Regions from separate parts of the Peribacillus sp. NJ11 genome, predicted to be linked through region 1. Evidence: riboswitches for the same ligand, from Rfam matches in the RefSeq annotation. Region 1 holds a riboswitch; the other holds the start of a gene.
What was found. A riboswitch is a leader RNA that binds a small molecule or an ion and turns the genes downstream of it on or off. The one in region 1 is predicted to bind S-adenosylmethionine.
Positions count from the first base shown of each region.

Region 2: linked by a shared signal. The riboswitch ahead of mmuP (S-methylmethionine permease) and the one ahead of QUF86_RS26735 (methionine biosynthesis PLP-dependent protein) in region 1 are both predicted to bind S-adenosylmethionine.

Region 1 covers NZ_JAUCFO010000001.1:5,464,132-5,467,559, reverse strand. The annotation lists gene metC (cystathionine beta-lyase) at 1-765, opposite strand, end outside; gene QUF86_RS26735 (methionine biosynthesis PLP-dependent protein) at 762-1,874, opposite strand; SAM riboswitch class I at 1,960-2,073, opposite strand; gene fumC (class II fumarate hydratase) at 2,423-3,428, shown strand, end outside.
Region 2 covers NZ_JAUCFO010000001.1:3,622,533-3,625,960, reverse strand. The annotation lists gene mmuM (homocysteine S-methyltransferase) at 1-612, opposite strand, end outside; gene mmuP (S-methylmethionine permease) at 609-1,997, opposite strand; SAM riboswitch class I at 2,081-2,183, opposite strand; gene QUF86_RS17960 (flavin reductase family protein) at 2,410-3,018, opposite strand; gene QUF86_RS17955 (alpha/beta hydrolase) at 3,039-3,428, opposite strand, start outside.

The sequences.
Region 1 (3,428 bases):
CTCCATTCTAACGGACAAGGTTTTCAGACCTCTCATTACTAGCCAGGCGTCCTGGACACCAAGAATCGCTCCAAAGGAGTTTTGGAGGGAACCGAGTCTTACTGCCAATTCCGGATCTTTCACTACAGCAAGTCCAGCTACCACATCACTATGTCCGGATAAAAACTTCGTCGCACTATGAAGGACAACATCAGCGCCCAGATTCAGGGGTTTCTGTAATGCTGGCGTCAAGAATGTATTATCAACAAAACTTAAGGCCCCGGCTTTTTTTGCGATTTCACAAACGGCTTTAATATCGGTCACTTTAAGTAATGGATTTGAAGGCGTTTCGATGTATATGGCTCTCGTATTTGGCTGAATGGCCGCTTTGATGCTTTCAAGATCCGTCATATCAACGAAAGTATGCTCAATATTGAAACGTGTCAAAACACTTGTGACCATCCTGAACGTTCCTCCGTACACGTCTTCGGAAATGACGATATGGTCTCCGGCAGACAACAGCAGGAAAGCTGTTGAAATGGCTGCCATTCCTGATGAAAAGGCAAAACCGTGTGTGCCTTCCTCAAGTTCGGCAATGATATCTTCCAGCGCTTCGCGAGTTGGGTTCCCGCTTCTGCTGTAATCATATTTACCGAATTGATCGATATCGGATTGATGGAAAGTGGAAGCGTGCTGAATGGGGACGCTCACACCGCCTGTTGCCGGATCGAATTTATGTTGATTATGGAGTAATTTGGTTTCAAAGCTAAAATCATGATCGGTCATCGTAGTGCCTCCCTTTTTACGTGTGCGAATGCTTCCTGTAAATCCTGAATCAAATCGTCGCTGTCCTCAATGCCGACGGAGAAGCGAAGCAGGCGATTACAAACCCCATTGGCCGTTCTGACTTCAAGAGGTATATCGGCATGTGTTTGTGTAGCAGGATAGGTGATGAAGCTTTCGACCCCACCAAGGCTTTCTGCAAACGAAATTAATGAGAGTGATTGTAAAAATGGGTTGACCGCCGCTTCTTCAATGATGCGGAAGGAAATCATGCCGCCCCTACCGGGATACAATACGTCCGTAACGCAATCATGTTCCGACAAGTAATCTACAAGTACCTTTGCATTCTTTTCATGACGATCCATCCGCAATGCCAGGGTTTTCATTCCGCGCATCAACAGCCAAGAATCAAAGGGGCTCAAGACAGCACCAGTACCATTATGATGGAAGGCAAGTGCATCACATAATTCCGCGCCGCTGGCCACGATCAGTCCGGCCAGCACATCATTATGACCACCGAGATACTTGGTAGCACTGTGAATCACAATATCCGCTCCAAGCAGGATGGGTTGTTGAATAAGAGGCGTGTAAAAAGTATTATCAACGATTAACAATAAATCAAATCGTTTGGCCAATGCGGCAACGGCGCTAATATCCGTTTGCTGCATAAGAGGGTTAGTGGGAGTTTCAATGAAGATGGCTTTCGTGTGAGGAGTGATGGCTTTTTCGATATCCTCCAAACAACAAGTGTTCACATAGTCACACTGCAACCCCCATTTCTTAAAACCTTGTTCTAACAGACGATATGTACCCCCATAAAGATCTTCGCTGACAATCCATGCATCACCTGATTTAAATAAGGCCAGTATAGTAGAAATGGCTGCCATTCCTGAACTGCAGGCATACCCTTGGTCGCCTTTTTCCAGATCGGCGATGGATCGTTCCAATAGTTGGCGTGTAGGATTACCTGTCCTTGTGTAATCGAATCCAGTCGATTGACCGATTCCTTCGTGGCGAAAAGCAGTTGAAAAGTATACCGGCGGATTGACTGTTCCTGTCGCCGTTTCGCTGCGATTTCCTAATTGAGCAAGATATGTTTCAGTTTTGTACATAGTTTTCACTGCTCCTTTGAGTTATATAAAATAAAAAAAGTCTTCTTTAAGAAGAAGACTTTGATTAAGTAGGGACGAGTCATTCTTCTTATCTTCCAAGTTCACAAACTTGTGGAATTAGCACCTTTTCATTGGTTTGAAACAAATGAAGGTTGCTGAGGTGTCATCGGGCCATTCCCTATACCTCTCTCGATAAGAGTTTAGATTATTCAATTTCTTTTGAATTTACTATAAATACAAAATACTGTCAAGAACAAGTTTGATGGATATTGCTTCGATGTTCATGACTAGGTCTATTGGAGCCTAGCGGTGTCAACACTTTACGTGTCTAAAAAGAATATCCGGAATTTGCATGTGGTCAGGGATAATCCTGAATGATCCTGTTGAATGAATTAATTGAATTTTTCAGAAAAAGGGGAGGCCTGGCCGGATATTTTTGCTTTAAAATAATAAAGTTTGTACAATGTAAGGAGAGAGAATAATACGACATTATTCATTTCATATACTTAAGGTCTTCGATGAATAGTGCAAACATAGGAGGAGAACACATGGATTACAGAATCGAACGAGATACGATGGGTGAAGTGAAAGTTCCTGCCGATAAATATTGGGGAGCACAGACCGAGAGAAGCCGTAACAATTTCAAAATCGGTAATGAAAAAATGCCGATTGAATTGGTTCGTGCATTTGCATACGTTAAACAAGCTGCGGCAAAGGTTAACTATGATCTCGGTGATCTTTCAGAAGTTAAAAAGAATGCCATCGTTAAGATTTGCGGCGAAATCCTTGAAGGTACGCTTGATGAACATTTCCCGCTTGTAGTTTGGCAAACGGGAAGCGGGACGCAAAGTAATATGAACGTGAATGAAGTGGTCGCTAACAAAGGGAATGAATGGTTAAAAGAAAATGGTGAATCGGAAACACTTCACCCGAATGATGATGTAAACAAGGCACAAAGCTCCAATGATACTTTCCCGACCGCCATGCATATTGCAGCCTTTATGGAGGTCGCTGAAAAGTTGGTTCCTGCCATCAAAGCACTTCGTGATACATTCGATTCAAAAGAAAAAGAGTTTTGGGATGTCGTGAAGATTGGCCGGACACATCTTCAAGATGCAACACCACTGACATTAGGACAAGAAATTTCTGGCTGGAAAGCGATGCTTGATAAAGATCTAGCGATGATTGAGGAAAGCAGCCAAAAATTATTGAACCTGGCTCTAGGCGGAACGGCAGTAGGAACCGGAATCAATACAAAAAAAGAATTCCCGGGACTTTCCGCAAAACAAATTGCAGCGGATACAGGACATCCTTTCGTCACATCGGATAATAAGTTCCATGCATTGACAAGCCATAACGAAATCGTTTATGCACACGGTGCTTTGAAAGCATTGGCAGCGGATTTAATGAAAATTGCGAACGATGTCAGATGGCTGGCAAGTGGTCCTAGAAGCGGAATCGGCGAAATAGCCATTCCTGAAAATGAGCCAGGCAGCTCCATCATGCCGGGTAAAGTCAATCCAACACAGAGTGAAGCGCTTACCATGATTGCGA
Region 2 (3,428 bases), 1.8 Mb from region 1:
TTTCTCATCTTTCAAAGAAAAGGATAGCCAAGCATACACTTCTGGATAATCCTTCAATAATGAATCCAATACTTTTGCTTCTTGAAGGGATGGAATCGTTTCAAATGCTAGGAGATCAGCACCTGCTTCAATCAAAGCTGATATTCTTGGGCGATGAAATTCTACTAAGGTTTCATCTGAAACACCATAGTTTCCTACATATTCTGAACCATCTGCAAGGTACGCCCCATAAGGTCCAACTGATGCAGCAACCAATGGCTTAGGTCTATTTGTTTGCGTTTCATCCTTCCAATAATCATCCCTTGCTTTCCTTGCGAGTAACACCGTTTTCCGAATTAACTCCATGGCCTCTTTTTCTTGTATCCCACGCAGGGAGAAACCTTCAACGGTGGCTTGGTAGCTTGCAGTTATCGCACAGTCCGCTCCAGCACGAAAATATGCAGAGTGAACCTGATAAATCACTTCTGGATTTTCAAGTAATACACGTGCAGACCACAGGGGATCGTCCAAATCACATCCATACCGCTCGAGCTCTGTAGCTAGAGCTCCGTCCAGAATCATGACTGAATGATCTCGTAAAATAGCGTCAATTGGGTTTATTTTATTCTTCATGGTTTTACTCCTCTTTTCTTTGAAGATTGTGTAATATAATAAGTTCCATAGCAAAACAAAATAAATGGAATACCACAATAAAGTGCTATCCGTTGTGTAGGATCAAAGGCAATTCCTATACATGAAGCAAGACAAAGCATGAAAGAAACGATTGGTACGAACGGATATAATGGTGTACGATAAGCCAAATCATTTACTGAATTTCCTTCTTTTATAAAACGTCTTCGGAATAGGAACTGTGAAGCGCTAATACTCATCCAAACTACAACCACGGCTAGACCCGAAATGGATACAAGGACGATATACACCGTATCCGGTGCAATAATACTCGAGAACAAGGCTAAACCACCACCCAACATACTGAAAATGACTGCATTTATCGGAACGCCTCTTTTTGTTAATTTTGCAAATATTGGTGATATCGTTTTCTTATCTGCAAGGGACCAAAGCATTCTGGAAGAGGCATATAGACCTGAGTTTGCAGCAGACAAAATGGCAGTTAAAATAACAAAGTTCATGATATCCGCTGCATATGGCACTCCAATTCGTTCAAGAACTGCAACAAAGGGGCTCTCTAATACGCTTGCATCCGAAACAGGCAATAATGCGGATAATACAACGATGGTTCCTACAAAAAAGATGATCAATCTCCATAATGTCATGCGGATTGCCTTTGGTATCGTTTTTTCTGGATTCACAGTTTCTCCAGCTGCAATTCCGATTAATTCAGTTCCAGAAAATGCGAAATTCACCGCAAGCATCGTCATTATAATGGCAAAAGCACCATTCGGAAATAAACCTGCACTTGTAAAATTGGAAAATAGCGGTGCTGGTTGTGAGTTAGTCATTGGAATAAAACCTACCATTGTCGCTGCTCCCAAAATAATAAATATCACAATCGCAATTACCTTTATAGACGCAAACCAAAATTCGGATTCAGCGAAAAACTTAACGGTCCAAGCATTTAATACCAAGACCAATATGGCAAATAGAGCACTCCATATCCAGACATTGATTGATGGAAACCATCGCTGCATCAACAATCCTGCAGCCGTGAATTCCGAACCTAGTGCAACAGTCCAGGTTAACCAATATAACCAAGCTACTGTAAACCCTGTCCCTGGTCCGATGTATTTGGCTGCGTAGCTATGAAACGCACCTGTCTCGGGCATATGTACTGCCAGTTCACCTAGACATAGCATGACTAGATAAACCACTAATGCTCCAATCAGATACGAAAGGATGGTGCCAAACGGGCCAGCCTGCTGAATCGTATAACCCGAACTTAAGAACAAACCTGTTCCAATCACCCCGCCAAGCGATAGCATGATTAAATGCCGTGTTTTCATTTCCCTTTGAAATTCCTGTTTCCTTTTGTTCTCCATTCATACTCTCCTTTATCCTGCATCCAGAAAAAAACGAAAACGCACTCTAAAAAGAGTGCGCTACTGACAAATAAAAACGTACGGTCTTATCTATCAAGGTTTCACCCCCTGGAATTAGCACAGTGTCTTAGCAGACCTGTTGCTGAGGTTTCATAGGGCCAGTCCCTCCACCTCTCTGGATAAGAAATTAATTTTTTATAACTTTATCAATCTATGAAAAAATTGTCAAGTTTTGTTTTGGAATATAAAGAATTCCCTTTACATTCGGACTATTTTGTCACCTCCGGCATGATTGCTTGTTTTGGTACAGTCGCTCACCGTAGAATTGCAGATAATGCTAACCGGAAATAATTTTGGTATAAAAAAAATGACGACATCTTAAAAGATGACGCCATTTTTTCTTTCTTATCACTTAAGGTCGTTCCATTTCAAATAATTCCCCTAGTTTTGTATAAGTATGACCCGCTAATCTTGCTACAGGTTTAAGCCCATTCTGGTCAATTCGGCCATTATGGTAAATATCTTGCTCTATATGATAGCAGACTATTTTACCTATCAATAAATCACAACCAGGTTTATCTAGGGAACCTCCCAATGGAATCGCATGCTCTAATGTACATTCAAAGCGTACCTTCGCTTCTTGCAATCCTGGTACGGATACCTTATCACTAACAGCCGTCGTGAAATTGGTCAGGCCCAATTCACTTTCATCCGATGGGAGTTCCTTGGCCGTTCGATTTGCATCAGCAACATTATTTTCATCAGTGATATGAACAACGAATTCCCCTGATTGAATTGCATTTCGTGCAGTGTCCTTTGAAACTCCTTCTTTCCGTTGAACAGAAATGGAAATCATCGGAGGATTGGAACTGACTATGTTAAAAAAGCTGAACGGCGCTATATTGATGGTACCGGTTTCGGATTGTGTCGTAATCAGAGCTATGGGTCTCGGTATAATGCTTCCAGTCAAAAACTTATAATTTTCCCGTTCAGTCAGACCTTCAGGATTTACTGAAATCATCTTCATTCCCTCTTTCATTCTTATATAAAGTTCTTATGAAACCATGAACCTGCTGCCTCGACCTCTGAACGTGTTAACTGATGACCGTAATTTTCCCAGTGAACTTCCACCGAAGCACCAGCTTGCAATAAAAGTTGTTTAAGTTCATCCGTTTCTTCTGCCGGGCAAATCGGATCGTTTTTACCTGCAGCAATAAATACAGGTATATCTGAGAGTGACGGCATAGCAATCCCTCGTCTAGGCACCATTGGATGATGAAGAATCGCTCCTTGTAGTGCCCCTTCGAAATGGAACATCAAACTTGCCGCTATATTTGCACCATTAGAATAACCTAATGCTACCACTCTGTCACGGTCGAAGTCATATTGTCCGGACGCTAATTCCAAGAAGTCATTAAGCTCATTCGTACG